DNA from 2 places in the Psychromonas sp. KJ10-5 genome. Region 2 is predicted to be linked to the other one. Evidence: riboswitches for the same ligand, from Rfam matches in the RefSeq annotation. Region 2 holds a riboswitch; the other holds the start of a gene.

Region 1 (16,779 bases), 1.5 Mb from region 2:
TCGGGAGAAGGTACGCCCTTGACGGTGATGAGACTTGCTCTCTAAGCTGTTGGGGGCCGAAGATACCAGATGGCTGCAACTGTTTATTAAAAACACAGCACTCTGCTAAATCGTAAGATGACGTATAGGGTGTGACGCCTGCCCGGTGCCGGAAGGTTAATTGATGTGGTTAGACTTAGGTCGAAGCTATTGATCGAAGCCCCGGTAAACGGCGGCCGTAACTATAACGGTCCTAAGGTAGCGAAATTCCTTGTCGGGTAAGTTCCGACCTGCACGAATGGCGTAATGATGGCCATGCTGTCTCCACCCGAGACTCAGTGAAGTTGAAATCGCAGTGAAGATGCTGTGTACCCGCGGCTAGACGGAAAGACCCCGTGAACCTTTACTATAGCTTAGCAGTGAACTTAGAGCCTACATGTGTAGGATAGGTGGGAGGCTTTGAAACCGCGTCGCCAGATGCGGTGGAGCCAACCTTGAAATACCACCCTTGTATGTTTTGAGTTCTAACCATGGCCCCTGAATCGGGGTTTGGGACACTGTTTGGTGGGTAGTTTGACTGGGGCGGTCTCCTCCCAAAGAGTAACGGAGGAGTACGAAGGTTGGCTAATCACGGTCGGACATCGTGAGGTTAGTACAATGGTATAAGCCAGCTTAACTGCGAGACAGACACGTCGAGCAGGTACGAAAGTAGGTCATAGTGATCCGGTGGTTCTGAATGGAAGGGCCATCGCTCAACGGATAAAAGGTACTCCGGGGATAACAGGCTGATACCGCCCAAGAGTTCATATCGACGGCGGTGTTTGGCACCTCGATGTCGGCTCATCACATCCTGGGGCTGAAGTCGGTCCCAAGGGTATGGCTGTTCGCCATTTAAAGTGGTACGCGAGCTGGGTTTAGAACGTCGTGAGACAGTTCGGTCCCTATCTGCCGTGGGCGTTTGAGAATTGAGAGGAGCTGCTCCTAGTACGAGAGGACCGGAGTGGACGAACCGCTGGTGTTCGGGTTGTTATGCCAATAGCATTGCCCGGTAGCTACGTTCGGAATCGATAACCGCTGAAAGCATCTAAGCGGGAAGCGAGCCTCAAGATGAGTTCTCACTGGAACTTTAAGTTCCCTGAAGGGCCGTTGGAGACTACAACGTTGATAGGCAAGGTGTGTAAGTGCGGTAACGTATTGAGCTAACTTGTACTAATTACCCGTGAGGCTTAACCATACAACACCTAAGTAGTGTTGCTGTTAACCAAGAGTGTCAAAGAAGACATTAAAATATAACGCTTGTGATAGCGTATTTACATAACTGCTACGATTATACAGAACGACTAAAGAACATTAGATTATCACTTTCCTAATTAAATTTTATGCTTGGCGGCCACAGCGCTGTGGTACCACCTGATCCCTTGCCGAACTCAGAAGTGAAACGCAGCTGCGCCGATGATAGTGTGGGGTCTCCCCATGTGAAAGTAGGTCATCGCCAAGCGCCTAATTCGAACAATCCCTGTTGACTATGTCAGCAGGGATTTTTTCGTTATTGGCTGTTGGTTTTATAGCGACTTGAGCATGGGGTAAATAAAGTGCCACGGAGTGGCTGGCCTTATGTGTGATAGCTAGGGGCAAATGATACGCCAGTATCGGTTTATGAGCGGGCTAAGCTCGGCGTGCTCTGGTGGATCCGCGACGACTTTTCATCGCCAAGCGCCTCATTAAACGAACCCTGTTGATTAACATCGACAGGGTTTTTTTATGTTTAAAATTCGACTATATCTGAGTTTATCGTTATTTATATATCAATTGCGACACATCTTTTAAGGGGCGCTGGCTTCAGCCTGCAGTTGTTTGTGTTGGTTTTTAGGGATTTATCGAGTATTGATTGGTTAATCGCAGTTAATCATTGTATTCGACGATTAGCCGCTAGGAATAAACGATCCAACATGGCATTGAGTAGATCAAAAGCCGAAGCCTCAAACAAGTAGGTTGAAAAAAGAAACTGCAGACCTCTTTTGCTCATGTAACCAGAAAGCTCACTTATTACTAAGCTTATTTACATCAAACTTTACTCGATGATTACAACTACTTTTCCGGTTTAATCAACATAAAAACTGCAGGCTAAAGCCTCCCCCCAGTTATTAAGTTGTGCTTAATTGCTCTCGCTAATTGTGTTGTTTGTCTTAACTCCAATGAGCAAAACTAATCAATATCAAATGTGTAGCCCTTAAAACAAACATTTAGAAAAAGAGAGGCAGGGTCTCAGCTTAAAACATCATGCTGCCGTCTAATTCTCTCTGCTTCCGTAATATCAAATTACACCTATTATTAGCATTAGGAGTTGTATGTCATATTGATGGCTCTTATTAATGCTATAGAGTCTTCTGATGCTTTCTAACGAATATATTTGTTACCTTTGCTGTGTTATAAGGCATTTAGTCTAGTTGCTGTCTGTTGTAATGGATAACTAGGAGGTTTTTTAGATATAAAAAAACCGCAATTAAGCGGTTTTTATTTTTATATTATTTAGAATCGATTATGTAGAGCTGATTAACGAGTACCAAATACTACGATTGTTTTACCGTGTGCAGAGATTAAGCCTTGCTCTTCTAGCATTTTTAAAATACGGCCAACAGTTTCACGTGAACAACCTACTATTTGACCAATCTCTTGACGAGTGATTTTAATCTGCATGCCGTCTGGGTGAGTCATTGCATCTGGTTGTTTTGCTAAGTCTAGTAATGTATTTGCGATACGACCTGTTACGTCTAAGAATGCTAAGTTACCCACTTTTTGGCTAGTCACTTGCAGTCTGTTCGCCATTTGACGAGAAAGACGCATCAGAATTTCAGGGTTTACTGTAATTAGCTGTGTGAATTTTTTGTATGAGATCTCTGCTACTTCACAAGCTGATTTAGCTTTAACTGAAGCACTACGAATTGGATTCTCTTCTTTATCAAATAAACCTAGCTCACCGATAAAGTCACCTTGGTTTAAGTAAGATAGAATCATCTCTTTTCCGTCTTCGTCTTTAATAACAACTGCAACAGAACCTTTAACAATAAAATATAAAGTATCAGCTTTTTCACCTGCGTGAATTAACATACTTTTAGCTGGGTATTTATGCGTATGGCAGTGTGATAAAAACCATTCTAACGTTGGATCGGTCTGAGGTTTGGTAATGATCATAAATTTCCCTTTGTCTGTAGTAATAGCTTAACCGCTACTTCTTGTTATTTATTCACTAATTCATTTTAGTTATGTATGAATTGTATCGTTTTTTTTTCATACTCTGTAATATTTATGAGTATTAGTTGTGTAATTAATTAGATCTTTGTCATAAATAAGCGCATTTTTTTAACTAATATTCAGATTATGGACTAGTCGATACAAAATTAGCAATTGATCTGTTTTATTATTAATCAGTTTGGGCCTGTGAAAATGCCTCTTTGCTCACTAAGGTAACACTTTCATGTAACTCTGAGTACATAATATAAATGTCCTCATTCTTGACTTGCTTTAAAATCTGTAGTGTTTTTTCCTGTAATGAAAACTCTACTTCGCCATAATCAGTCCCTTCTCGCAAAATATACTGTTCAATTAAATTACTTAACGTGGTTTCATCAAGTTGTTGATAGGGTATACGCATTACTTTACTCATTGTTTTTATTAAACGATGTATCGACTTTTAGATTACATTATCGCTTTAATAATATTATTAAAATGAATTAAATTAGTCGATAGCTAATTATATGATTCTGAATATATCGTTTCCCATAAAATCTCTGTGTTGAATGACTTAGCTGTTAAATCATAATTTATGGGAAAATGCAGATCATATTGCCTATTTGCTTGGTATCATAGGATTTTGAATTATACGGTGATTATTTCTCAATGGAGCTTATATGAATATCAAAATACTAGGTTTAGTATTAATGGCATTTCCTTTATCAACCTTCGCAGGTGACATTGAAGCGGGGAAAGCAAAGTCTGCAACTTGTGCCGCTTGCCATGGGGCTAATGGTATTTCTAATGTCCCTGTTTACCCTAATTTGCAAGGGCAACATGAGGGGTATCTTGTATCTGCCTTGAACGCTTATAAGGCGGGGCAGCGTCAAGGTGGTTTATCGGCAGTGATGGTACCACAAGCTACGTCATTGAGTGATCAAGATATTGAAGACTTAGCGGCATATTACTCATCATTAAAATAAATATTAATGGTAGTTATATGTTAAATGGCCTTTCACAGGCCATGTTATATCGACTTACTGTTGATGGTTATAAATCGTCAGAATGACTAGCAAGGTATTTAGCAACACCCTCAGGTGACGCTTCCATAGCGGCTTTATCTTTCGCCCATTGTGCGGGGCAAACTTCTCCGTGTTCTTCATGGAATTGCAATGCATCTACCATGCGTAGCATTTCATCTATGTTACGGCCTAAAGGTAGGTCGTTTACTACTTGATGGCGCACTTTGCCTTGATTATCGATTAAGAATGAACCACGTAATGCGACACCTTCTTCTTCTAGTTCTACATCATATGCTTTACAAATTTCATGTTTAATATCTGCTACAAGCGGATATTGAACTGCTCCGATTCCGCCATTATTGATAGGTGTGTTACGCCATGCATGATGAGAAAATTGTGAATCGATAGATACACCAATTACTTCAACACCACGTGCTTGGAAATCTCCAAAACGTTTATCAAATGCGATCAATTCAGAAGGGCATACAAAGGTGAAGTCTAATGGGTAGAAGAAAAGCACTACTTTTTTACCGTTAGCAAAATCTTTCAGATTAAATTTATCTACAATGTCGCCATTACCTAATACTGCAGCCGCTGTAAAATCAGGGGCTTGCTTGCCTACTAGTACCATGTGATTTTCCTTTATTTCAATCAAAGCCATACATTGAATCAATGCTTATGTTTTATGTAGCCGACTATGATGCGATAAATTAAGACTTTATGAAATGCTTTTATAGAGAACACTTAATTAATGTGACTGCTATTATTAATTTATTGTAGCAGTCAATATTAATGGATGTTTGGTGATTTTAGATTGTGTGCTTAGACTGTCGTTTGAAGTCATGCTTTTGGTTATGGATTTCTTGAATATTGACTAAAATCAGGCTTACGTTTTTCATTAAAGGCGTTTCTGCCTTCTTGTCCTTCTTCACTCATATAAAAAAGCATTGTCGCATTACCTGCTAACTCTTGTAAGCCTGCTTGCCCGTCACAGTCTGCATTCAAGGCTGCTTTTAGACAGCGTAATGCCATTGGACTATTTTGTAATATCTCACGACACCATTTAACCGTTTCTTTTTCTAATTCAATGAGCGGTACGACGGTATTTACTAATCCCATATCAACGGCTTCTTGTGCATCATACATACGACAAAGAAACCAAATTTCTCGTGCTTTTTTCTGCCCTACAATGCGAGCCATATAACTTGCACCCCAGCCACCGTCAAAGGAACCGACTTTCGGACCCGTTTGACCAAATTGAGCATTATCCGCAGCAATGGTTAAGTCACACATCATATGTAATACGTGTCCACCACCAACAGCATAACCTGCCACCATAGCAATAATAGGTTTAGGGCAGGTACGGATTTGGCGTTGGAAGTCTAATACATTGAGGTGATGGCCTCCTTGTTGATCTTTGTAACCTGAATCACCGCGTACACTTTGGTCTCCACCAGAGCAGAATGCGAGGTCACCTTGGCCAGTAAGAATGACCACACCAATGTCCGAGTCATAACGTGCATCTTGTAATGCTTGCATCATTTCGTTGACGGTTTGTGGTCTAAATGCATTCCGTACTTGTGGGCGGTTGATGGTGATTTTAGCGATGCCTTCTGCTTTGTGATAATAGATATCTTCAAAAGTTAAAGGGCTTACTTGCCATTGTATTGTCGAATACAGCGCTGATTCAGTCATAGTGCTCCCATTATTTATGTCATTATCGAAATTAAGCGGTTAGTTAGCGAGTTGCTTAATCGTATTGGCATAGTTTAAGGGGTCTTGTTGGTGTGTATTATGACCTAGACCAGTAAAACAGCGGATTTTAATATTTTTAAGTGTTGGAAATAATGCGGCGACCCGCGCAAATTTAGTGTCTTTTTCACCATATAAATAAGTAATGGGTAAATCGGTTTTTTTTAAAAAGTGACTGGCACATTGTTGATTCGCTAAACTGGTTGATAACAACATATTAGCTAGAAATACACCGTAGTTATGACTGCGTTTCTCAATAATGAATTGTTTTTGAATGTCATTAAGGTCATTAAAAATAGGCTGTGAGTACCATTGCATTAAGCTTTCATCGATGGCATTGGTTGCAAAGTGTGATGCCCACTCTAGATCAAATTGTCGTCGTTGTTGTTTTTCTTGCTCGTTGTCTAAGCCTAGATGACAAGACTCTAATACCAGGTGCTGTAAACGTTGGTCTGCCTGCGTGCGTGCATAATCTAAGGCGATGCGTCCGCCTAGGGAGTAACCAATTAATATAAAAGAGTGGATATTTAATGTTGCGAGGGTGAATTGTATTAATTGGTGGCAGTTTTCGAAGCCGTTTTCTAGTGAAATCACACAGCCTGCGGATCGGCCATGGCCTGGTAAATCTATAGTGACACAATGATAATCATCTTTGAGTGCTTCGATGGTGCTTTGCCAATCGTTACGGTTGCCTAAAAATCCATGTAAAAAAACTAACGTAGGGTGAGACGTTGAACCTTGCTGTTCACTATATAATGGCATTTTTTATCTGCTCCTTGATAGTGTCTAATTGTCGTGCTGTTAGTGTGTTATCGGTACAAACCTCGATCAGGGTAGTGCAATTTTGCGTGTTATTCATTAATGCTGTTTGATAGTGTGCTTTAAATTCAGAAAATGTTCTAGGTTTTGTATAATTGATGGAAAATTGTGCGCAAGTTTGAGCAAAGGTCAGACCATGCGGATTTTGATAAAACTGCTGTTGCTGTGCTGCTGGCACTGGTAATAGATTAAAGATCCCACCTCCATCATTATTCAATAATAATATGATAAAAGGGTTATTTAGTTGCTTGAACAGGGCTAGAGAGTTTAAGTCATATAGGAATGAAGTATCACCAATGACTAAGCTACTTACTGTATTTTTTTGTTTAGCAATACCTACCGCTGTCGCTATTAAACCATCAATGCCGCTTGCTCCTCGATTACTATAAATTTGTGCAGCTGTGCAAGCGAACATATCTGCAATACGGATAACAAGGCTGTTACCAAGCATAATTTGCTTGGATGAATCATTGAGCAGATAAGTGATACTGTTAATTTCATTAAGATTTGGCGAATGAGTATAGGTTGTTAATGTTGTGTTGAGCTTTTTCTGTATATTAACTATTTTACTTAACCAGTCTTGATCTGGGTGACTTTGTTGCTCCACGGAACAAACGAAAGTACTGGCCGAAGTAATAAAACGCTGAGTAGCACTGTGAGTAGGATCAATTCTTTGCTGGTGCTCTGATACGACCCAAAGCGATGCCGTACTGTTATCAATTAATTGAGTAAGTCGTTTGCTAATTAGCTGGTCAGAAAATTGTATGATCAGCGCAGATTCTTGTATCAAATCAGAAAATGTTTGATTCATTAATAATAGATCATAGTGAAGGATATTCTGTTCTGAATTTTGCAGTTGAGACTGTACATCAGCGAAAAGTGGCAGTTGATGTTGAATACAAAATTGCTCAATGGCTAGAGCTTGTTGTTTGTTCTGTAGTCTTCCCGCTATAACTAATGTTTTTGGGCTCGGTAAATTAATAGGGCTGGATAAAGTAATAGATTCTGTTTGGTAATAATAAATGAATGGATCAACTTGTTCAGTCCAATACTTTAAACTACTTAAATAATCCTTAAAATTGATCAACTCTTGCTTAGGGTAAAGTGGCTCTGTAAAGCTGATATTAAAATGAATAGGACCTTGATTCATCTCTTGCAAAGCAACCCCTTGATTTAGTGACGATAATAAATAATTAGGTTGAATTTCGGTGGTCGGACTAGGTATCTGTTTAAAAAAAACTGGGTAATGAGCAAAAATATGCTGTTGTTCTATCGCTTGATTAGCCGCGCAGTCAATTAGTTCCGGTGGTCTGTCGGCTGAAAGAACAATTAATGGTAAGTGGCTTTGTCTTGCTTCTATTATTGCTGGGTATAAGTTTGCAACTGCGGTACCTGAGGTAGTAATTATTACAACAGGTTTAGCGGATGCTTTACATAGACCAAGCGCAAAGAAGCCTAACCCTCTTTCATCAAAATGAACATGAGGTATCGTTTTTGCGTGATTTGCTACTGCTAATGTTAAAGGGGTCGATCTAGAGCCTGGTGCAATACAAAAATCTTTAATGCCGTGACGAGTCAGTTCTTCTATTAACAAGCTTGCCCATAACAAGTTAATATTTGCATGATAATATGAAAACGAATTATAGTTGTCTGCATCCATCTGTAAATCTCCTGTATCTATTCCTTATCGACTATTTAGAATAGTTAAAATCGTCTCTATTTTATTATCGAGTTCTCGCCACTCGTCACTGGCAATTGATCCTGTGACAATGCCAGCTCCAGCAAATAGCTTAATGCAATTTTTTTCAATCAAAGCACTTCTGATTGCAACACTGAAATCACTTTTATGTCGGCTAATATAGCCAACTGCTCCAGCATACCAACCCCTCACATAAGGCTCATTATCATTGATAAATTGCAGTGCGGATGATTTGGGAATGCCCCCGACCGCTGGTGTTGGGTGTAATTTATGTAGTAGTTGACTATCTTGTACTTGTTTGGGAAGGCTTGCTTTGATCGGAACACATAAATGTTGCACATTCTGTAATTGCATCACATGGACAGGGGAACTGACTACCTGTGCTTTTAATTGTTTTAAACTCGCAACAATAAACTCTTGTACGATATGATTCTCTCGATCTATTTTTTTGTCATGTAATAACCCTTGCAATAAAAGTTGATCTTCATCATTGCTGCGCCCCCTGGGGGCTGTGCCAGCTAACGCTTCGGTAGAAATAGATTGATGGTTTCGTGAGTATAAGCGTTCTGGTGAACAACTAATAAAGCTGCGTTGATCTGAGAGCTTAAATACATAATGAAAACTATTAATGTTCGCTTCTTGCCATAAGGCCATAATATCCCAAACGTTGATTTTGCAATCAAAACATAACTCAGTTTCTCTGGATAACACCACTTTAGGAAGCAGTGCTTTGTATTCTATTGCTAACCCAACCAATTCAGACCATTGTTGTTGATTGGGCGCATCTTTCCTGTTTATCAGTGTAAGTGAAAGGAGTGAAGTTGGTTGCGGTAACTGTAGTTTTTTGACTGTCTTAATACTATTATCAACGCTATTCTTACCATTGAAATGAAACACCACTTGATACTGATTCTCTATTATTTGAAAAACCATTAATGGACGAATAAAGTATGTTGCAGGAAAGCCTTTCCATTGTTCGCCTTGTTGTTGGAAGGCTAGCCCACCTAAATAAAGTTGTTGGTTAAGTGTATCGGGGATATGATTTAGCGTTTCAATACTACCAAAGCTAGCCAGCGTATGCGTGTGTTCTTTATTTTGCCAATAGATATGAGGGTATAAGCCTTCGTTATTGTGTATGGTGTCTTGTTGGCCATTAAGTAACGCTAATAGTGGAATGGGCTCAATGACAATGATTAAGTTTTGCAATGGGTATTGTCCATGATCAAAACGAAATGATTGTAGTTCCTGTATTAATTGTTGTTGAAATTGCTTAAATTTAGGCATTAGTGCGTTACAACTATTGTTGGTTAATCAACATTTATATAACACTATCTTAACCATCACCGCTGTATTGTTATTGATAAATATCATCGTTTAGCGTTTTATTCATATAGGATTATTTAGTGAACAAATTCCAAGTTTGGGTTCAAGCCTGCCGTTTACGTACTCTGCCTTTGGCTGCCTCTTCTATTATTGTTGCTGGTGGACTTGCTAAGCACTATCAGGTTTTTGATATGGGGATTTTTCTATTATCTTTATTAACGGCTTTGTTATTACAGGTCTTATCCAATCTAGCGAATGATTATGGTGATGCATTGACTGGTGCTGATGAACAAAGAGTAGGGCCTCAAAGAATGATGCAAAGCGGACTTATTAGCAGAACCGCAATGCAAAAAGCACTTATATTTGTCACCTTTGCTTGTCTTCTTTCTGGTTTATTTTTATTGGTGCGATCTTTTGGTGATGACCTTTCACATTGGTTGGTTTTTATCGGCTTAGGTATCGCGGCCATTATCGCGGCAATTACTTATACCATGGGTAAGATCCCCTATGGATATCGTGCCATGGGTGATATTGCTGTATTTCTATTTTTTGGTTTATTAGGTGTGTTAGGTAGCTTTTATTTACAAGCCTTAACATTACCGCACGCTATCCTACTGCCCGCTGTTAGTATTGGCCTGTTAAGCGTGGCAGTATTAAATATTAATAATATGCGTGATCTAGTAAACGATAAAGCGGCCAATAAAATTACTTTAGTGGTTTTATTTGGACGCAAAAAAGCATTTGTTTATCATCTATCAATTCTAATTGCTGCGATGATGTGCAGCGCTGTGTATATTTATACTTTACCAAGTAGTCAATTTTGGCAATTCCTATTTTTATTAATTGTTAGCCCATTAATTAAAAGTTGTACGCAAATTTCCATTGCTTTGAATGGCTCTGAAAATGAGAGTGTAATTTTTAATGAACAGTTAAAAAATATGGCAATCAGTACTTTTGTTTTTTCGTTGTTGTTTTCTATTGCACTGATCACATGAACTGCTTAATTTTGCGACTAAATACTGTTTTAAATAACAGTGTTTAGGTTTTTTTTCGCGTTTTTCAGAAAATATGACAAAATAAAGTAGAAAAAAACAACATATTTCCGCTTTTTTCTAAATACTGTGTTCTGTTTAACTACAAAGATTGTATAATGCCGCGGGAATATAGCCTCCAATTTTTTACATACAGAGTATAAAAAATGACAGATTTAAGTAAATACAGAAACATTGGTATTTTCGCGCACGTTGATGCGGGTAAAACCACAACTACAGAACGTATCTTGAAACTTACTGGCCAGATCCACAAAACTGGTGAAGTACATGACGGCGAATCTACAACTGACTTCATGGAACAGGAAGCTGAGCGCGGTATTACTATCCAATCTGCTGCTGTAACTTGTTTCTGGGACGATCACCGTTTTAACGTTATCGATACTCCTGGACACGTTGACTTTACAGTTGAAGTATATCGTTCTCTTAAAGTACTTGATGGTGGTATCGGTGTATTCTGTGGTTCTGGTGGTGTTGAGCCTCAGTCAGAAACTAACTGGCGCTACGCGAATGACTCTAAAGTTGCTCGTATCATCTTCGTAAACAAATTAGACCGTATGGGTGCTGATTTCTACCGTGTTGTTAAGCAAACTGAAGACGTATTAGGTGCTAACCCACTAGTTATGGTATTACCGATCGGTATTGAAGATGACTTCTCTGGTGTTGTTGATCTATTAAGCCGTAAAGCATACGTTTGGGATGATTCTGGTCTTCCAGAAAACTATGAAATCCAAGATGTTCCTGCGGACATGGTTGATAAAGTAGAAGAGTACCGTGAAAAGTTAATCGAAACTGCGCTAGAGCAAGACGAAGACCTACTAATGGAATACTTAGAAGAAGGTACTGAACCTTCTATTGAAGACGTTAAGCGTTGTATCCGTGCTGGTACTCGTACAATGGACTTCTTCCCTACTTACTGTGGTTCTGCATTTAAAAACAAAGGTGTTCAACTTATCCTTGATGCTGTTGTTGATTACTTACCTTGTCCTACAGATGTTGATCCACAACCTCTTACAGATGAAGAAGGTGAACCAACTGGCGAAGTAGCAACTGTTTCTGCTGACGAAACATTTAAAGCATTAGCATTCAAAATCACTGATGACCGTTTTGGTTCTCTTACTTTCGTACGTATCTACTCAGGTACTCTTAAGAAAGGTGACACAATCCTTAACGCTGCAACAGGTAAAACTGAGCGTGTTGGTCGTATGTGTGAAATGCAAGCTGATGACCGTAACGAACTTACTTCAGCACAAGCGGGTGATATCATCGCTATCGTTGGTATGAAGTCTAACGTTCAAACTGGTCACACATTATGTGATCCAAAAAATCCAATCATTCTTGAAGCAATGGTATTCCCAGAACCAGTAATCTCTATCTCTGTAACACCAAAAGATAAAGGTTCTACTGAGAAAATGGGTATCGCTATCGGTAAAATGGTTGCAGAAGATCCAACATTCCGTGTTGAAACAGACCAAGATTCAGGTGAAACTATCCTATCTGGTATGGGTGAACTTCACTTAGATATCAAAGTAGATATCCTAAAACGTACTTACGGTGTTGAGTTAGTTGTAGGTGAACCTCAAGTTGCTTACCGTGAAACAATCACACAAGCAGTTGAAGATTCTTACACTCACAAGAAACAATCTGGTGGTTCTGGTCAGTTCGGTAAAATTGATTACCGTATCAAGCCTGGTGAAGCTGGTACTGGCTTTACGTTCACATCTACAGTTGTTGGTGGTAACGTACCTAAAGAATTCTTCCCTGCAATCGAGAAAGGTTTCGAAGGCATGATGGATAACGGTGTACTTGCTGGTTTCCCTGTATTAGATGTTGAAGTTGAATTATTCGATGGTGGTTTCCACGCCGTGGATTCATCTGCAGTAGCATTTGAATTAGCAGCACGTGGTGCATTCCGTCAATCTATCCCTAAAGCGGGTGCTCAACTTCTAGAGCCTGTTATGTCTGTTGACGTATTCACGCCAGACGATCACGTTGGTGACGTTATCGGTGACCTTAGCCGTCGTCGTGGTATGATTGCTGGTCAAGAAGCTGGTGCTTCTGGTGTTCGTATTAAAGCTGACGTACCTCTTTCAGAAATGTTTGGTTACATTGGTTCACTACGTACAATGACTTCAGGCCGTGGTCAGTTCTCTATGGAGTTCAAAAACTACATGCCTTGTCCTTCAGCAGTAGCTGATGCAGTAATCGAAAAAGTAAAAGCTGAAAAAGAAGCTGCTAAGAAATAATATTTCTTAACAATCTTTGAAAGTTCGAGCCCTAATGATGAAAGTCATTAGGGCTTTTTTGTGGCCTTAAGAAGTTAGCAAAAGTTAAGTTAGCAAAAGCGTTTGGGCACATCATCTTCAGTTCACTACGTACAATGACTTCAGGTCGTGGTCAGTTCTCTATCGAGTTCAAAAAGGTCATGCCTTGTCCTTCAGCAGTAGCTGATGCCCAATACCCAAAGTAAGTCGAAAAAGTAAAAGCTGAAAAAGAAGCTGCTAAGAAATAATATTTCTTAACAATCTTTGAAAGTTCGAGCCCTAATGATGAAAGTCATTAGGGCTTTTTTGTGGCCTTAAGAAGTTAACAAAAGCGTTTGGGCACATCATCTTCAGTTCAACTACGTACATGACTTCAGGCCGTGGTCAGTTCTCTATGGAGTTCAAAAAGGTCATGCCTTGTCCTTCAGCAGTAGCTGATGCCCAATACACAAAGTAAGTCGAAAAAGTAAAAGCTGAAAAAGAAGTTGCTAAGAAATAATATTTCTTAGCAATCTTTGAAAGTTCGAGCCCTAATGATGAAAGTCATTAGGGCTTTTTTGTGGCTGTTGATAAAGTTATCTCATCTCAATAAATTATTTCTTCTGTTTAATTCCACAGCTTTTTCTTCTATACTCGATGCATCTTGTCGGAGTGCTAATGGGAATTTCCCAAAGGCTGAGACCACATAAGTAACTGTGTTTAAAAAGCAGTTGCGTGGGATCCGTGGAACCTGATTGGGCTAATACCTACGAAGGGAACAAGTAGAAGATATCTGTATATTTTCCATTCTTGGATATTTTTTAACTTCCACATCTATTCGACAAGCAATCTTTTATAAACCGTTTATATTAAACTAGGTAAAGAATGCTATGTCTCAAGAAGTAAATTCAACATTAAAAACCACAGATCGTAAAGGTCTTTCCCGTCGTGAATCACGTGAAGCTGCGCAGGACTATATTCAAAGTTTGAATAATCAGTCTTATCCTAATTCAGAAAAAATCTTTATTGATGGTGAAATTCATCCGATTAAAGTTGCGATGCGTCAAATCCACCAAACTGATACCTTTGTAGGCGGCTCTGAAGAAAACCCAATTTTTGAAAAGAATGAACCTATTCCTGTATACGATACGTCAGGTCCATATACTGACCCTAATATTAAAATAGATGTGCATAAGGGGCTACCACGTTTACGTGAAGCTTGGATTAGTGCACGTGATGATGTGGAAACATTAGAGAGTGTGACTTCTAACTTTGCGCTAGAGCGTTTAGCGGATGAGTCATTAAATGAATTACGTTTTACACATTTACCTAAACCTTTACGCGCTAAAAAAGGTCAATGTGTGACGCAATTACATTATGCTCGTCAGGGTATTATCACGCCAGAAATGGAATACATTGCCATTCGTGAAAATCAAGGTCGTGAGCGTATTAAATGCGATGCGTTACTGTCACAACATGCAGGCCAAAGTTACGGTGCTAACTTACAAGAATCAATCACGCCTGAGTTTGTGCGTTCTGAAGTGGCGAGAGGGCGTGCGATTATTCCATCAAACATTAACCATCCAGAATTAGAGCCGATGATTATTGGTCGTAATTTCTTAGTAAAAGTAAACTCTAATATTGGAAACTCTTCAGTAACTTCATCCATTGAGGAAGAAGTGGAGAAGTTAGTTTGGTCGACGCTTTGGGGCGGTGATACGGTAATGGATTTATCAACAGGGCGTAATATTCATGAAACTCGCGAATGGATTTTACGTAATTCCCCTGTGCCAATAGGTACGGTGCCGATTTATCAAGCTTTAGAAAAAGTAAATGGCGTGGTTGAAGATTTATCATGGGAAGTTTTCCGTGACACGTTAATTGAGCAAGCAGAGCAAGGTGTGGATTACTTTACCATTCATGCTGGCGTGTTGTTACGTTTTGTGCCGATGACGGCTAAGCGCGTCACAGGCATCGTTTCACGCGGAGGTTCAATCATGGCTAAGTGGTGTTTGACTTACCATAAAGAAAACTTTGCTTACGAATACTTCCGTGAAATTTGTGAAATTTGTCAGCAATACGATGTGTCATTATCACTAGGTGATGGTTTACGTCCAGGGTCTGTTGCTGATGCTAATGATGAAGCACAGTTCTCAGAATTAGAAGTGCTAGGCGAATTAACTAAAGTAGCATGGGAATACGATGTGCAAGTGATCATCGAAGGTCCGGGGCATATTCCAATGCAAATGATCAAAGAAAATATGGATAAACAGTTAACTGAATGTTTCGAAGCTCCTTTTTATACATTAGGCCCGCTCACTACAGATATTGCACCGGGTTACGATCATATTACTTCTGGTATTGGTGCCGCCCAAATTGGCTGGTATGGCTGTGCAATGCTTTGTTATGTGACACCTAAAGAGCATTTAGGTTTACCCAATAAAGACGATGTAAAAGTAGGGTTGATCACTTATAAAATTGCAGCGCATGCCGCTGATTTAGCGAAAGGTCATCCCGGCGCACAAATCCGTGATAATGCCTTATCTAAAGCGCGTTTTGAATTCCGCTGGGAAGATCAATTTAATTTAGGTTTAGACCCTGTTACATCACGTGAATATCATGATGAAACGTTACCGCAGGAGTCAGGTAAAGTTGCACATTTTTGTTCAATGTGTGGTCCTAAATTCTGTTCAATGAAAATCACCCAAGATGTTCGAGATTTTACAGCTAAGTTAGATTCAGGTGAAATCTCAATAAAAATATTAGATGAAACAATTACCATGTCCGCAGAAGAAGGAATGGCAATTAAAGCGAAAGAGTTTACTGACAGTGGTGCTGAGATATATCAGCCACCTGTTCTCGATAAAGCTTAGTTGCTGAGAGGTTTAACTTAACTCTCCTAGAAAGTGCTAATTGATGCTTAATAGTTATGCACTTTCTACTGAATTAAACTAAACCTCTTCGTGCTAATTTTCGTACAATATTCAATAAATATAAATGGTTAGTTTCGGCTAGTCACGAATAACTAGGATAAGTTAAAGGTTAAATATGAATAATATAGTGTGGACAATCGCCGGATCGGACTCTAGCGCTGGAGCTGGTATTCAAGCAGATCTTTGTACGTTTCATGATCTGGGTGCCGATGGTTGCTCTGTGATATCAGCGGTCACTGCGCAAAACTCACAAGCAGTGCAGCTTGTTGAAAGTGTTTCTGAAAAAATGTTCACACAACAATTAGCTAGTTTAGCGGAAGATATGCCCGCTAAAGTGATTAAAATTGGCCTATTAGCAAGTGTTGAGCATGTCAACATTCTTGCTCAACAGCTAGCTTTATATAAACAAACTTGGACACGTAAGCCGTTTGTTATTTATGACCCTGTTGCAGTTGCGTCGACAGGTGATGAAATGGCAGAAGAGGGGATTAATGAGGTCATCAAAACACAATTATTGCCTCAAATAGATCTTTTAACGCCTAATGCGAATGAAGTCTTAACTTTATCTGGTCATGCTTTAATTTCTGGCGAATCCTTTAAACCCGCTGTAGATAAGCTAATTGATATGGGTTGTGGCAGTGTGTTAATCAAAGGTGGTCATTTTGAGCTGGTGGATAACGTTGCCTTAGATTATTGGAGCGATGGCACAAGAGAAATTGCCCTAACCAG
Region 2 (16,779 bases):
TGGGGTTATGATGGCTATCCTTTATATGGTAACGAAAATCCTGATGGCAGCACTATTACTGAAGGGACTTTAGATGTGTGTAATGGCCAAGCAGATCCAGAATTTGGTTACCGCTACCACACCTCTACTAAACCACCCTATATCATCCAATGTTTAGTCGGTGACGTAGACACTAGTCAATTGCCAAGAGTTGCGCCGTTAAGTGGTGATACACAAGGAATAAGAGCCAATCTTAAACCACCTGCAGACGGTGTTGATGACCTACAATACACAACAGCGGAAGATGGAAGCCGCAGCATGCGTTATACCTACCAAGGCGAAAGCTACTTCACAACATATCGAGCAAGCGAACAAGGTGAACAGTGTTATGATTTCGAACAAAAAACCATTAGTAATGGTGGTCAAATAGAACACGGCACTTTTTGTAGGGACGCTCAACCTAATGAACAGAAAGTTAACCATCAATAAAGGAATGAATCAGACGACTAGTTATCGTCGTCTGATTCACCTAAATAAGATACATTAAAATGATTCATCAAATTAAATCCACACTGTACATATTTTTGTTATTGGTAACCTGTTTTAGCAACCCAATAAGCGCACACACATTAAAAGAAAGTACCGCACAAGTTATCTTACGTGATGGGCAAGTATCCATCAAAATCATAACCCAAGAAGATCATTTATTGATTGCCATGCAAAATGACCTCGCTTGGTTAATGGGTGATTTACAGGAGGTCATGCCTGATAATTTAACTGCTAAAGAGCAAAACTCCTTTATAGAAAACGCTCTACTGCAGTCCACTAATTTGCAAATAAACAACCTGGCAACAAGCTTACAAACAGCAAATATAGTGGCACAAAAGAAAGGTGAAATTGAAATTCTGTTGCAAGCAAAACATACCTTTAAAACGGTCAATAATATTTCAGTGTCTTTCTCTAAAACCCTAGCCACAGTACACGTTAGCTTTGTGAAACCCCAATATAAGCTAATAAAAGCAGGAAAAAGTGCAACAGCTAGCTTTTAAGCAACCATCTCGCGCATCAAAACGTGAACAACTCGCAAATTGTTTGGAGATCATCAATATGCAATACTGTTTGCTATCAAGTAGAGTAACTTGTGTCTATTAAAGCTAGAGAGCCCGTGAAATTAATACATAAATTTTTTCTTGCCTTCTTTATTACAAACATCACCTTAGTCGGGGCGATGTTTGTATTCATTTATCTTAATTTCACCACTGAATTTAATCACTTTGTTGAAAAACAAGAACAGAAACACCTCTCCAAAGTAAAACTCCACCTCACTCAGTTTTATGCCAAAGCAAATAGTTGGGAGACAATTGCCTATAACAATCAATTATGGCGCTCTATTGTTGACCCTAAACAACAAAATAACGAAGATAGAGCAACTCTAGACAACCCACCTCCCACTTTATTATGGATTGAACTACCAGGTGATTTACTAAAAACAGGGCGGCGGATCAGTTTATATAATCAGCATAGACAAGTGGTAGTAGGTCGTAATGAGATCAATGAAAATCCATTAATTGAACCTATTTTACTGAACAATACTATCATCGGATGGATTGGCTTAGTTCCTTCTAAACTTGCAGCAAACAGTCCTGCAAAGGCTTTTTTAAATGCCCAACTGCATAACTATATAATCATTACATTATTAGTGATTGTGCTGGCTTTTATCATGGCAATTGTGCTTTCTAAACACTTGATTAAACCCATTCAGCAAATTGTTATTGCCACCAATGAACTCAATAAGGGCAATTTTACTAATAGGATAACTCCCCTTTCTCAAGATGAATTGGGCACTTTATCTAACAACTTTAATGAGCTAGCCAGTACACTGCAAGAAAACCAACAAATGCGTTTTCAGTGGATGTCTGATACGTCACATGAATTAAGAACACCATTAACCGTATTACGGTCCCATTTAATCGCAGTGCAAGATGGTGTATTTGTGGCCGATAATAAACGTATTAGTTTATTGATAGACCAAGTCAATAATTTAAATTTGATCGTCGATGATCTGTCACAACTCGCACACAGTGATACGGCCAGCTTAAGTTATCAATTTAAAACACTCAATATAGCTGCACTCTTGCAGCGCACCTTAGAGAGTTATAGTGCGCGGTTTACACAGTGCCAACTTAATATTGCTCCGTTACATTTAGATAATTCGGTCAACTATCAAGTGTATGGAGATCAAGAACGTCTTCAACAACTATTTATTAACTTATTAGAAAACACTTGCCGTTATACGAATCAAGGTGGTCAGGTTCAAATTAGCCTAAAGCAAGTTAAACAACATATCGAACTAACCTTTTCAGACTCTGCACCTGGCGTTAATAAACAGGACCAAACGAAATTATTTGACCGATTTTATCGTGTTGAAAAATCACGAAGTCGCGAATATGGAGGTGCAGGACTTGGTCTTACACTCTGCCAACAAATAACAGAAACACATAAAGGTAGTATTTCATTACAAGACTCACCTTTAGGTGGCTTACAAGTGACATTAACACTTCCACAAACAGGTTAATTTATATGAAAACAAAAACGATTTTAATTGTTGAGGATGAAGAAAATATCGCAGAAGTGCTAATTGCTTATAGCCAGCAGCAGGGTTATCACACCCAACACCTCGATAACGGAGCGAAAGTGCTTGAATTTATCAAGCTCAATACAGTCGATTTGGTTTTATTGGATCTGATGTTACCAGAAGTAGATGGACTGAGTTTATGCAAACAGATCAGAGATTTCTCTAATTTACCTATTATTATGGTGACCGCAAAACAACAAGAGCAAGATAGATTAATAGGCTTAGAAAGTGGCGCTGACGATTATATTGTTAAACCTTTCAGCCCTAAGGAAGTCATGGCCAGAATTAAAGCCGTATTACGAAGAACGAGTCAACCTCATTTGAATACAATTAATCATGCAGGTTTTCAATTGAACGTCGACGGCTATGTAGCTTTATTAGAGCAAAGAAACATCGATTTTACTGCCGTAGAATTTAAAATATTTCTCTTATTTATAACCCATATTGGCAGAGTTTTTACTCGAGAAGATATTATTCAGCATATCTATCAAGGTGATGCATTGGAAGTATCTGACCGAAATATTGATACACATATAAAAAATATCCGTAAAAAAATTAATGCTGTCAAAATGGGCTGTAACCCAATAGCTTCAGTCTATGGCGTTGGCTATAAATTTATAGACTGAACTTACTTTTGAGTAACAATCAAAAAACTAAAGTAAATCATAACAGCACCAGATAGTCGCTCAGTCCAAAGGTTTAACCAAGAACCTTTACTTTGCCGCAACCCTTTGATCTTATCCACCAGCACAATTAATAAACTGAACCAACATATAATTAATGAGGCATGAATTCCCACTAGTAAAAAAGCAGCTGTAATATCTTGTTGGTCAAAATGAATAAATTGTGGAAACGCTGCTAAATAGAACATTGACACTTTAGGGTTTAATAACTGCGTAAAAAAGCCTTCATTTAAGCAGCTGATAAAACCACTATTGCGCACATCCGGTGCAGTCGTATTAAATGCGCCGTCTTGTGGAGGTCTTTGTTTAGCTTTTTTAAAAGAACCATACAAAGCTTTAAAGCCGATATAAAACAGATAAGCGGCACCTAATAATTTGATCAACATAAACAATTCAGCTGATTGCATCACTAAGGCAGACAAACCAAAAATCGATAATCCACCATGCATAAAAGTAGCACAAGCAATACCCATTAAATTGATCATTGCCGCTGACTTAGGTTGATTGGCAATTGTTTTTAAAATTAAAACGCCATTAGGTCCTGGAGAGACCACTAACAATAACGCCACCAAACTAAAGGCAAAAACCTCATTCATTTTTTGTATTACCTTCTTATATTGTGCAATTGATTTTATCGCCAATCATACTAATTAACTGATCTATTTTACTGATTAAAATAACTTAGTTCTTCGTTGTAATTTTCGTAGATAAAACAACGATTAAAGAATAAACATTTATCGTTCATTCTCCGGTCATTATTAACAAAGTTAATCTTCGAAAGGCTAAAATTCTGCCTTAAACTGAGTCACTTTTCCTATACAAAATTTAGATCACTTATTTAGTATAAGTGATCTTATTGTCTGAGCGTCAAACAAATACTAACCACAGCATGGTCAGTACTTTCCCCATCGATTTCAAAGCTTGGATTAATCAAGTGCTTATCTGTATTTACATAATCACTCACTTCAAAGAAGTTAGATTGTGCCTTTGTATCAAATTCGCTGGATAATAGAATATAATCGAGTACCGAGCTACTTTGACCAAAGTAATGCGTTGCAGCCCGCTTTAAAGGCTGCTCTGAGATCAATGTTTGATTGCTTTCATAAAGATCCCAGGCATCACGTAATGTATAAAACTGCATTAATTGCTGTTGCTGCTGATCATTATTAAATAGCAAATTAGGTGTGCTTAAATGCGCTAAAATTCCATCTTGTAATGGATTATTAAAATCCCCCATCAAGATCATGGCATTACCCGTTTTAGCCCGCCTTGCAACCATATGCATCATCAATAAAGTGGCTTCACTGCCTCGTTGAATAGAAGAAGCCCATCCACCAGCGACTTGAGCTTTGAACTGTTCAATCACTTTACCTTCCAGTGAAGTAAGGGGATCTGGCTCAGCCTGCCATGCAGCACGCTTTGATTTAAAGTGAACCACATAACAATCACACAGACCGAGGTGCGGCAATTCAACCGTCGCTCTCACCACTTGCCGACTAAAATCAAATTCAGCAGTTAACCCTAACTGCATTGCCAGCTCAGTATCAACTGCGACAGATGAAACAGAAACAATGGGGAATTTACTGACTAATGCAACAACAGGATCACGATAAATAAAATCATCAATCACTGTTGGCTTATCTACTACAGCAAAATATTCATAACCTTGTTTTTTTACCAATATCTCAAGTGCTTCAATACTAAAGACCTCTTGAAATCCGATAATATCAGGTTGATGTTTTTGCAAATAAGAAGCAATCCAATTTTCCTTTTTTTGCCACTGCTCAGCTGAATAGATACGATCAAAATCGTAAAATGCATCTGGTGGAGCAAGGTAATTAAACAGGTTAAAAGTCGCTACTTTAATTTGCGTTTGTTCAACTTGTTTCGTTGATGATAAATCATCATTAGAAGATCGAAGGGAAATAGAATTAATTGGCACAAACTCCTCTCTTTTATTCCTGTTTTATGAGCATTAATGAAAATGATGATAAAACATAGATAAGGTAAATTATTTAATCTTTAAAAAATAATAGTATCGCACAGAGAAGTCAGAGTATAAGTATAAATGCCCCTATCGCTTATTTACCCTTTTAAAGTCTTAGATTTAAAGTGGGTAACAATGAAGACAGAGAAACTATAAAATAACCACAAAACATCTAGCCTATTCATTGGTTATTTTATCAAGGTAGTTTGTAATACTATCTTGCTGCAAACTAATATCACCTATATTAGAAGCAACCCACTGTTTATCATAATAGCTATTCGTGTAACGCTCACCACGGTCGCACATCAGAGTAACAATTGAACCTGTTTGCCCTTGCTCAATCATTTTCTGCGCCAGTTTTAATACTCCGAACATATTGGTGCCTGTACTTGCCCCCACTTTTCGTCCTAATAATGACGCAGTCCATAACATTGCAGCAATAGACTGTTTATTATCAACACACAACATATTATCAATAACAGAGGCGATGAATGAAGGCTCAACACGAGGTCGGCCAATCCCTTCTATTAAACTCCCTTTACAATTAATTAACTGTTTATTTCCGGTTGAGTAATAATCATAGAAAACCGAATTTTCAGGATCAACAACGGTTAATTCAGTCGTTAATTGATGATAACGAATATAACGCCCAATAGTTGCACTGGTACCACCGGTTCCTGCACTCATTACAATATGTTTTGGCACAGGATGTGGCTCATGTTGCATTTGTTTAAAAATTGAATCGGCAATATTGTTGTTACCGCGCCAATCCGTTGCGCGTTCAGCATTAGTAAACTGATCCATATAATACCCATTTAACTCTTTTGCTAATCTTTCTGATTCTGCATAAATTAAATTGGTTGAATCCACTAAGAAACACTCACCACCATACCGCTCTATCTCTGCTATTTTTTGTATGCTGGTTGATTTAGCCATCACAGCAATAAAACGTAATCCTAACAAACGAGAAAAATACGCTTCAGAAATAGCAGTACTGCCAGATGATGCCTCCACTATCACCGTATCTTCTTTGATATTGCCATTACATAATGCATATAAAAATAAAGAGCGAGCTAAACGATGCTTTAAACTTCCCGTTGGGTGTGTGCTCTCGTCTTTAAGGTAAATATCAATGCCCTTTAATTGTGGTAAATCGACTTTAATTAAATGCGTATCAGCACTACGTTGGAAGTCAGCTTGAATTTTGGCGATGGCCGCACTTACCCATTGACGTTGATGATTCATAATATTTATCCTGTTCAAATAATAAAGCTAGTTTACCTTTGCTTAAACAGAATTAACGTCCTAAAAATCTTTTAATAAGCCACAATGAAAAATATTTTTCTGCTAAAGTTAAATATACAGAAAATAATACTCAACCTTTAGACCAACTTACTCTATAGAAAAATTGAAGAGGCAATATGAGCTTAGACGCTACGGATAAAAAGATAATTACCTTACTACAGCAAGATGCTTCATTATCATTACAGCAATTATCAGAGCAATTGGACCTAACCAGTACACCATGCTGGAACAGAATTAAACGCTTAGAAAGTGAAGGTGTTATCCAAAAGCGCGTTGCATTAGTTGCCCCTGAAAAGGTAGGCCTAGAACTGGTCGCCTTTGTACAAATTAAAACACAACAACATTCGGAAGTCTGGCTGCGAAACTGTGTACAGCAGGTAAAAGGATTTGCGCAAGTTTTAGAGTTTTATAGAATGGCTGGTGAATATGATTACTTACTCAAAGTGATTGTTAAAGATATGCGTAGTTATGATCACTTTTACCAGCAATTGGTAAATGATGTAGACGGATTAACCGATGTGAATACTAGCTTTGCTATGCAACAGTTAAAATTTACTACCGAACTCCCTATAATGTAATCAAATAGTGATCATGAACCCTTAAGCTATTACACTGTCTATTACCAATAAATCTTTTCTTTATAAGGACATGTTAATGAAATTGTTTCTAAAACTCGCATTAGCCGTATTACTTTTATTAGTTGCAGCCATCGTGATCGTAGTTGCTACCGTTGACCCAAATGACTACAAACAACAAATTCAAGACCAAGCTAAAAACGCCATTGACCGAGACTTAGTGATCACAGGAGACCTAGGTTGGAGCTTATATCCGCTATTAGGGTTTAAAAGTGGACAAGTAACATTACAAAACAGTCCAGAATTCGAAGAAAAAACACTATTAAACATACAAGAAGCTGCTGTATCGATTAACATTTTACCTTTATTTTCTGGTAACTTAGAAATTGGAGAGATTGTACTTGATGGTGTTGAATTCAATTTAATCACTAATAAAGATGGTACGACTAACCTTGACGACCTTACAGCAGATACTAGCGAAGAAACGGCGACTGACACTGTAGATCAAAAATCAACAGAGACGACTGACGAAGAAGCATCGAGTTCACTAGACCTATCGAAATTTGTCTTGTCTGGTATCAATATCACCAATGCGACTTTAAAAGTGATTGACCATCAAACCGATGAAACGCAAGAAGTTGCTATTAATAGTCTTCAACTAGAAGAGTTTGCATTTGGACAAGTTGCGCACTTCAGCTTAAACAGTTCAGTTAAAAATAGCCAAGTAGAAGCAGATATTGATGTTAACGCGGACGTATTTGTTGATGCCGACTTAACCACGGTAGAGCTAACTAATTTAACCATTGAAAGTGATATTTTAAGTGATGCCTTATCTGGCAGTAAGCTTAATATGATTTTCACCAGTGGTTTAAAATACCAGCCTGAAACACAAGAACTAGATATTCAAGCAATCACTATTAACAATACATTTACCGGTGATTTCTTAGCTGGCACCATTTATATCAATAGTAGTGATATCAATGTTGTTGAACATAACCAAGTGAACTTAGGTAAATTAACCTTAACCAGTAGTTTGAATGGTTCTGCATTACAAAATAACCAAGTAAACAGCACATTAGAAACGAACCTTGCGCTAGATATCGCCAAAAAAACGGCAAAAATTGATACGTTTAAAGTAAATAATTCTGTTAAAGGTAATGATGTTGAAGGTGAAATGAACTTCTCCTTACAAGAGCTAACTGTAAGTGATTTCCAAAAAATTCTTATTAAACAATTTACCATTGACAGTGAGATGGTGGTTGCAGCTATTGGTGAAAACAAAATTAACAGTGATATCTCAACAGATATCAGTTACGACCTAGACCAACAAAAACTCAGCCTAACATCACTTAAAACCAAAGTTGATGATATTGAATTAAATGGTGAAGTTAGTTTTGTTCAACAAGCAGTGCCAGTTATCCGTTACAACTTAAACGGTAATGTTTGGAATTTAAACCCTTACCTACCTGAAGCCACAGAAAACGCTAATTCTGAACAAGAAACAACCACTACAAGCGAAGAAGTTGAGCCAGATTTAAGCATTCTTAATGACTTAGATATTAAAGGATCGTTAACTATTGCCGGTATTTTATACCAAGATATTACCATCGGAAAAATTACTAATGGTTTAACAGTTAAAAATGGTAAAGCAACCATCAATCCATTAACCGCTAACCTATATGATGGTTCATTAACTGTTAACGCATCTGTTGATGAAGACGGCGGTAAAAATAGTTACCAAGCAACCACAACACTGAAAAATGTTGCTTTACTCCCTCTTTTAAAAGATGCAGCAGAAGTTGATCTGTTAAGTGGTACAGCGAATTTTAACCTGGCAGCTAGTGGTCAAGGCCTGACTAGCACTAAAATCCAGCAAGGTGTAAATGCAAAAGGTGACTTTAAAGTACTAGACGGGGAACTGTATGGCATTAACTTACCTTATGAAATACGTGTATTCAAAGCTAAACTAACGGGTAAAACAATTGATGAAGATAAATTGGTTAAAAAGACTGACTTTGCTTCTTTAACCGGTGAGTTTACTGTAGATGATGGTATTGCTAATAATCAAAAGTTAACCATGACATCACCCGTTATTCGTTTAGATGGTGCAGGTACAGCTGATACTATCAAGCAAACGATTGACTACAAGTTAGGGGTTACACCTTTATCTAAAACAGATGAAAGTACTAGTTATGCAGATTTAAGCGGGGTTTCTATTCCACTGCGTATACAAGGTTCATTTTCTGATCCAAGCTTTAGCCTCGATACTGAAGGTGCGTTAAAAGAGCAACTTGAAGCAGCTAAAACAGCCGTTAAGGATAAAGCTAAAGAAGCACTCAAAGATACAACCAAAGACATATTATCTGGAGAGAAAGTCTCTACTGATGACTTAAAAGAAGAAGCAAAAGACTTAAAAAACAAGTTAAAAGGCTTATTCTAGAGTGTGATAAAAATAAGTGAGTGAGTTAACCGCTTAATCGTTAGCAAAATCTTAATACTTTTATCATTAACTCAATATGCAGAGTTATAAAATAGCTAAATCAGCCCCCTGATTTAGCTATTTTTTTATCTATATAAAGCATTCATAGACTTAATTAAGCATCGATCTCATCGCCAGACTTTACAGCAACAGACCAACCTAACACGACTCAATTGAATACGTTCCCGAGAGGCTGGAGGCTATTTCCTCCTTGAGTTGAGAGGTTTATAAGGCGACCTATTTTGCGTGAGAAGCATAACTTAGTTTAGAGCATAAGTTGAACCTTTCAAAAATTAACAGGGTTAATCTTCAGTCGAAAAACTGAAGAAAGAAGTTGATGATTGAGATTGCTCTTATACAGAACAAAATATTAACCACAAAAAAAAGGATAACTTGCGTTACCCTTTTACATTAAATTCTTAAGACTCAATTTAAGAATTAATCTCTTTCGTATGAAAGTGATGAATTATGGAATTTATTTTGGCATTAACACTGTGTCAACAGCATGAATAATACCATTGCTCGCTTCAACATCGGCAATCACAACATGTGCATTATTAACCATTACTTTGTCGTCATTAACTTTAATCATGACCGACTGACCTTGAACTGTTTTTGCGCTATCAATTTTCACTACTTCTGATGCAGTCACTTTTCCTGGTACAACATGATAAGTAAGCACTGCAACCAGCTTATCTTTATTCTCTGGCTTCAATAGCATCTCAACAGTGCCTTCAGGCAGTTTCGAAAATGCATCGTCTGTTGGAGCAAATACTGTAAATGGGCCTTCACCTTTTAAGGTATCAACTAATCCGGCAGCTTTGACTGCTGCAACTAAAGTTGTAAAAGAACCATTTTCTGATGCCACTTCAACGATGTCTTTGTGCGTACCATGATGTGCAGCCTGCGCAACAGAGGTGAAGGTAAAGCTAGCAACTAAAATTGATAAGGTAGTGATGAACTTCTTTAACATAGTATTTTCCTTTTGGATTGGACTGTAGAGTGTTATTTCGAAATGTTCAGATTGTTTTACGCTTGCTAAAACAAATAAGATCAGTCTAATTAAACAACAAATATCAAACAGTCGGCTTTTATCAATTTTAATTTAAATACTAAACATTTGACTCCCTATCGCTTAACAATACCCCAGTGAATCTTAATGCTTTTTATCTATATAAATAGAAAAACAAATAAAATCATAAGCTTAAAAATAAATAATTATTGAATTATCTTGAAAATATTGATTCATAAAAAACGACTAGATAGCCCTCGCACTATATTGGCCACACTATAAGCTGACATAAAAGCAGTATACAATGATATGAATAGAGCCTTTATCACCTTCAAAAAGAGGAGTTAGTACATTGAAAATGATTGCAGGTTTAACAGATATTATTGATAAATTTGACACTTTTATTCTAGATCAATGGGGGGTATTACATAATGGTGGATACGCTTTCCCTGAAGCAATAGCTGCATTAAATTTATTAAAAGCACATAACAAAAAAGTCGTCATCTTATCGAATAGCGGCAAAAACAGTGCATTCTCCTATGCTCGACTCACTGAATCAGGCATCAGCCGTGATCTATACCTAGATGTGATGACGTCTGGTGATCATATGCGTGATAACTTCAACTCAGGGAAGTTCAAAACTCTGGGTCAACAAGCCTTACATTTCAAATGGGAAGAAGATGATACTGTACTTGAAGATTGCAGTGTGCAATCAGTAGCAACAGCAGAACAAGCTTCTTTTATACTATGTTGTGGTGTAGATAGAGGCAGTGTTGAAGCTTATGTGGAGGATTTAGCTATTGCCTGCCGTAACAACCTAGAGTTAGTTGTGAGTAACCCTGATCTTGTTGCCATGACACCAGAAGGTAACTTAAAAACCTGTCCAGGTGCGATTGCCATGGCTTACCAAAAGCTGGGCGGAAAAGTACATTGGCATGGTAAGCCACAAAAAGAGATCTACGACATGTGCAAAACCCTAGTTGGTGGATGGGGTAACGCTATTGCTGTCGGTGATAGTTTAGAGCATGACATTGCAGGCGCAAATGGCGCAGGTATTAGTAGTTTATTCATTACTAGTGGTATTCACGCAGATAAAATTTCCGATCTTGCAAGTATTGAAAAATTAGCCAAGCAATACAAAGTCGCTCCTGACTTTTACATCGACTGGTTTAAGCAATAAGAAAAACATCTTCAATTATTGTAATTAATAAACTTCAATAGACGCTAAATTCTGAGCCTAAGCTATTTTACTAGAAAAGTAGCTTAGGTTTGTCTTCTATATTTCGGAATCCACAAAAGATCAGACGTAAAAAATATTATTTATCAGCAATAAGTCTTTGTTATCTATAAAAATTGGTCTTGGATATCTTTCTTTATTGCTAGCTATATAATCACTTTATTAGAAGATTTCTAGCTACTCGGCTACTAATTAAGCAACTAGTGTCTACAAGTAGAGCCCCCCATTAGTTGATTTGGAAAAATCTCACTTTTAAACAACTACCCCAAATGATAATTCACTACGTAGACCAAATTTATAAAAATATAAAATTTTAAACAACATAAATTGTGACAAGGATCACCAAAAGCCACTTTATTTGTGAGTTTATTGTGAATTCTTTGAAAAAATTATATAGATTGGCAAGTGTGATTTAAAAGGACACGGATAGTCTACATTTTCTGCAGGAAGCATTTAACACATCTTCCTGCTTACCTAAATAATAACATTTAAATATGACAATTTTTAAATGACTCTAAGAAAAACAGGAAAATGAATATGACATTCAATAAATACCTACTTGCTATCACGTCTAGCGCAATTATATCTTCTCCTCTTTATGCAGCAACAGTTTATAAAACAGATACTCAAGAATTCAATGTGGGTGGTCGTGTTGAAGTACGTGGTAACGTAACTGATGGCGAATACTCTGATGCATCACGTGTACGTTTAAATGTGAATGGTAAAAATAAATTAAGCGATGACTTAACTGTATTTGGCCGTTACGAGTTTGAAATTACTGAAAACGAAGATGATAATGAAGCTAACTTAAATACTCGTCACCTATACGTGGGTGCCGATACACAAGCAGGTTCATTCATTTACGGTCATCAAGTTAATGCGGTAACTTACCTAACTGATTTTACCGACCAAGCTGAAACATTCAGCGGTTACGTTAATGAAAACACGGTAACGACAGCAGACCGTTCAAAAAATACATTACGCTACGTTTACACTGCTGATGCGTTAACTGTACAAGCTTCTGCAACGCAAAACGCAAATGATAATGCTGATGGTTACGGTTTAATGGCAGCTTACAAGTTTAGCCCTGAGCTTGAATTAGCAGCTGGTGTAGCAACAAGTGATCAAGAATACGGTAACGGTACAGATACTGATGATTCAACTTCATACTTAGTAGCAGCTAAATACACTAAAGGTAATGTTTACCTATCAGCAATGGGTATGGCTGGTGATATCTCTGCAGAAGGCGTAGAGGGCTCTGATTTTGTTGCAGCTGACGCTTTTGCTGCTTACTACTTTGGTGAAAACCAAGAGAACGTAGTAAATGCAAGCTACAGCTACTACTCAGCTGATGATATCGATGCATTAGACACAAACTTTGTTGGTGTTGAATACGCTCGTTACATGGGTAACTTCGCATTATACGGTAGCTATAAATTAGCTTTAAACAACGATACTTCAAGTGGTTCTGGTCGTGAAAACGAACTACAATTTGGTGCTCGTTACGGTTTCTAAGCTTTCTTTAATTTAAAGAATACATATTAAAAGCACTCTTTTGAGTGCTTTTTTTGTGGTAAATTAATACCGATCAACAGATCTATTTTACTTGTTAAAATAATTTGTATAAAACTTAAATTGAGTAAAGCATATCAGCCCTATTATATAGGTCATTTATATACCTCACTCTACGCATCATTTCCTCTCCTTTAAGCATAATGAGCATTACATATGAAACTAATGAATTTTTTAACCCTTGCCTTAATCAGTACCTTAAGCCAACAGGCTTTTGCTGATATTACTTTAACGCTTCCTACACAATTAACACTACAAGTCGTCAATGGTAAACAGGCTAAACAGCAAAGCTCATTAACATTAAAAGATGGAACAAACCAAATCGCTTTTGAATATGAAGGCAATTACCGTCAAGGCGGTGAGGTTAACTACTTCACGACAGATACCTTAATAATCACCTTTCAGGGCAAAAACCAAGATTATACAATCAGCTTACCGGCACTTCGTTCAGCAAGACAAGTTGATCAATTTAACGCAGAACCAAAAATCATCATCACAGATATTAACGGTGAAGCCGTTCCCTTCGAGCAAGGTAAGTTAATGAAGAGCGGTATTCAATTTAACCGAGACTTAGTTGCTGAAACGGTTGCTTATAATCAAACAGACAAACCAGCTTCATTACAACAACCGGCGACAATTATTATTCCAGCCAATGGTCAAACTGAAGGTGATGTAGCAGGTCAAATGCTAGATTACTGGTACAAGAAAGCAGATGAGAAAACTCGTGCGCAATTTAAAGCGCGTATTAATACCAATCACACTAAGTAACTGATCTATTTTACTTGTTAAAATGAATTATCTCTTGTTTGCGCTTTGCTTAACTCAGCAAGCGCAAACATATCCTTCCCCTTTTCCTCATAAATTTATGCCTCACAGATAACAAAGCGCTATATGTTGCATTGCACTTTCATTTAAACTTGTTATGATTCAAAACACTTATAGTCGGGGAGCCGAAGGCTGAGAACGAATGCGATATCTACTGGGATTGCATCGATACCCGTTGAACCTGATACAGTTAGCACTGGCGCAGGGAACTATGTAAACACCTACCATAGTGCACCTTTGCGCGTATTGGGTTTTATCATATAGTTCCGATGGCGTTGTAATCGGAGCAATGATGGCCAATAACAACCTTAAAACTCAAATAACAGACTCAATTAAAATATCTTCAACTCATGCAGAAGTGCCTATTGTGTTGACCATCGCAGGTTCTGATAGTGGCGGTGGCGCAGGTATTCAAGCGGATATTAAGGCTATTTCAGCCACAGGTGGTTATGCTTGCTCAGCCATTACCGCTATCACAGCGCAAAACACCCTAGGTGTTTCTGGTATTTTCCCAATTCCACTAGAGCATGTTGAAAAGCAACTGGATGCAGTTTTCAGTGACTTAAATATCGTGGCCGTAAAAGTAGGTATGCTAGCTGATAGTGATATTATTCGCTTGGTTACCAAAAAGCTGAAACAGTACCAGCCTCAGTTTGTCATAATTGACCCGGTAATGGTCACTACCAATGGCGATTTACTATTAGAAAAATCAGCAATTCAAACATTAAAATCTGAGCTATTCCCTTTAGCCGATATTATTACTCCAAACCTACCTGAAGCCGCAGCCTTAATCGGCGATAGTACATCCTATAACCTTCCTGAAACAACGCAGCAGATGCAATCAATGGTCGACGGGTTACGCCAATTAGGTACTAAAGCCGTGCTATTAAAAGGTGGATATTTACAAAAAGATAAACACAGTACTGATCTGTTAATTTTATCTAATGTAATTCAAGAGTTAACAGCAGATCGAGTTTACACCGATAATAACCATGGTACAGGCTGTACACTTTCCTCAGCTATTGCTTCTTATTTAGCACAAGGTTATCTATTAGCAGAGGCAGTGCAAACTGCAAAAAATTATATTACTCAAGCGTTAGTTCATGCCGACCAACTCACTATCGGTAAAGGGCGAGGCCCAGTACATCACTTTTACCAACAACACAATGACAGTGATTGCTAACATGCTATTAACCACTGCAGATACAAAGCCCTTATATTCACCAGCTATTACCATTGAACAAGGCGCTATACAGTATCAACAAGATACCCAACCTGTATTATCAGGCCTAAATATGCAAATGCCAGCACAAAGCTGGACTTGTATTTTAGGGCGGAGTGGCTGTGGTAAAACCACCCTATTACGCTATCTTGCTAATCTGCTAGCAGATAAAGTGCAGTGGTCTGGCGAGTTATCCACCAGCAACCAAATCGCGCTGAAAGGGCAAGTCGCTTATATGGCTCAACAAGACTTATTAATGCCTTGGTTAAACGTATTAGACAATGTGTTACTTAGTGAAAAATTTTCAAAAAAAACTCTGCGCTCTCCATCAAAAGTTCAGCAATATGAAAAAGCTATCGCATTATTAACTGAAGTAGGATTAACAGACAAAACCCAAGAGTTACCACAAAATTTATCAGGGGGTATGCGCCAACGAGTAGCATTAGCAAGAACCTTAATGCAAGACAAACCCGTGGTGCTAATGGATGAGCCCTTCTCGGCCCTAGATGCGGTTACACGCTATAAACTACAAAACTTAGCGCACCGATTATTAAAAAATAAGACAGTTTTATTAATCACCCACGACCCGTTGGAAGCCATTCGCCTAGCCGACCAATTATACATTCTGCATGGAAAACCAGCTTTTGCTAGTGCGCTATCACTGCCAAAACAACAAACACCCAGAGAGTTGAATGCTGAAAGTGCGGCATTACAACAGCGAGTTATTCAACGCTTAGAGCAAGATTATGAATAAAATCCCTAATATTAAAGTCTTAAATAATCGAATTAACACATCAGAAAAAGTGCTGCACAACGCCCTAAGAGTGATATTTACTTTATTGGTATTATTAGTGATTTGGCAAGCAACAGTATTACTGTTTAAGTTACCAAGTTTTATTTTACCTGAGCCTTTATCTGTCTTTGAACGCTTAATTAATCGTATCGATATTTTACTCAAACACAGCTGGATAACGACACAAGAGATCGTATTAGGTTTGTTATTAGGCTTATCCATGGGGTTATTTTTTGCATTACAAATGCTCTTATTTAAACCGGTCAAACGTTGGTTACTACCTGTTCTTATCGCCAGCCAAGCCATTCCCGTGTTTGCAATTGCTCCTATTTTGATGATCTGGTTGGGTTACGGTATTGCATCAAAAATAGTGATGGCGGCGATCATTATTTTCTTTCCTGTGGTGACCTGTTGTTACGATGGGTTAAAGAACACTCCAACAGGCTACTTAGATTTAGCCAATACCATGCAAGCA

What was found. Region 2 has a riboswitch for thiamine pyrophosphate ahead of thiD (bifunctional hydroxymethylpyrimidine kinase/phosphomethylpyrimidine kinase). Riboswitches for the same ligand answer to the same signal wherever they lie in the genome.
Region 1: it holds a riboswitch for thiamine pyrophosphate, as region 2 does, so the genes downstream of both, thiC (phosphomethylpyrimidine synthase ThiC) here and thiD (bifunctional hydroxymethylpyrimidine kinase/phosphomethylpyrimidine kinase) in region 2, are expected to answer to the same signal.

What each region holds. Positions count from the first base shown of each region.
Region 1 covers NZ_CM147864.1:2,822,280-2,839,058, reverse strand. The annotation lists rRNA gene AC0L3W_RS12450 (23S ribosomal RNA) at 1-1,213, shown strand, start outside; rRNA gene rrf (5S ribosomal RNA) at 1,362-1,477, shown strand; gene crp (cAMP-activated global transcriptional regulator CRP) at 2,533-3,171, opposite strand; gene AC0L3W_RS12435 (YheU family protein) at 3,401-3,631, opposite strand; gene AC0L3W_RS12430 (c-type cytochrome) at 3,888-4,193, shown strand; gene AC0L3W_RS12425 (peroxiredoxin) at 4,261-4,863, opposite strand; gene menB (1,4-dihydroxy-2-naphthoyl-CoA synthase) at 5,085-5,927, opposite strand; gene menH (2-succinyl-6-hydroxy-2,4-cyclohexadiene-1-carboxylate synthase) at 5,967-6,746, opposite strand; gene menD (2-succinyl-5-enolpyruvyl-6-hydroxy-3-cyclohexene-1-carboxylic-acid synthase) at 6,733-8,463, opposite strand; gene AC0L3W_RS12405 (isochorismate synthase) at 8,488-9,786, opposite strand; gene menA (1,4-dihydroxy-2-naphthoate octaprenyltransferase) at 9,906-10,820, shown strand; gene fusA (elongation factor G) at 11,024-13,120, shown strand; TPP riboswitch at 13,776-13,912, shown strand; gene thiC (phosphomethylpyrimidine synthase ThiC) at 14,008-15,990, shown strand; gene thiE (thiamine phosphate synthase) at 16,166-16,779, shown strand, end outside.
Region 2 covers NZ_CM147864.1:389,017-405,795, reverse strand. The annotation lists gene AC0L3W_RS01995 (YbhB/YbcL family Raf kinase inhibitor-like protein) at 1-468, shown strand, start outside; gene AC0L3W_RS01990 (hypothetical protein) at 528-1,028, shown strand; gene AC0L3W_RS01985 (ATP-binding protein) at 1,145-2,554, shown strand; gene AC0L3W_RS01980 (response regulator) at 2,560-3,240, shown strand; gene AC0L3W_RS01975 (LysE family translocator) at 3,243-3,893, opposite strand; gene AC0L3W_RS01970 (endonuclease/exonuclease/phosphatase family protein) at 4,151-5,233, opposite strand; gene AC0L3W_RS01965 (PLP-dependent cysteine synthase family protein) at 5,462-6,529, opposite strand; gene AC0L3W_RS01960 (Lrp/AsnC family transcriptional regulator) at 6,706-7,167, shown strand; gene AC0L3W_RS01955 (AsmA family protein) at 7,244-9,604, shown strand; gene AC0L3W_RS01950 (fasciclin domain-containing protein) at 10,119-10,616, opposite strand; gene AC0L3W_RS01945 (TIGR01459 family HAD-type hydrolase) at 11,014-11,835, shown strand; gene AC0L3W_RS01940 (porin) at 12,430-13,407, shown strand; gene AC0L3W_RS01935 (YccT family protein) at 13,621-14,232, shown strand; TPP riboswitch at 14,398-14,514, shown strand; gene thiD (bifunctional hydroxymethylpyrimidine kinase/phosphomethylpyrimidine kinase) at 14,579-15,472, shown strand; gene AC0L3W_RS01925 (ABC transporter ATP-binding protein) at 15,474-16,265, shown strand; gene AC0L3W_RS01920 (ABC transporter permease) at 16,258-16,779, shown strand, end outside.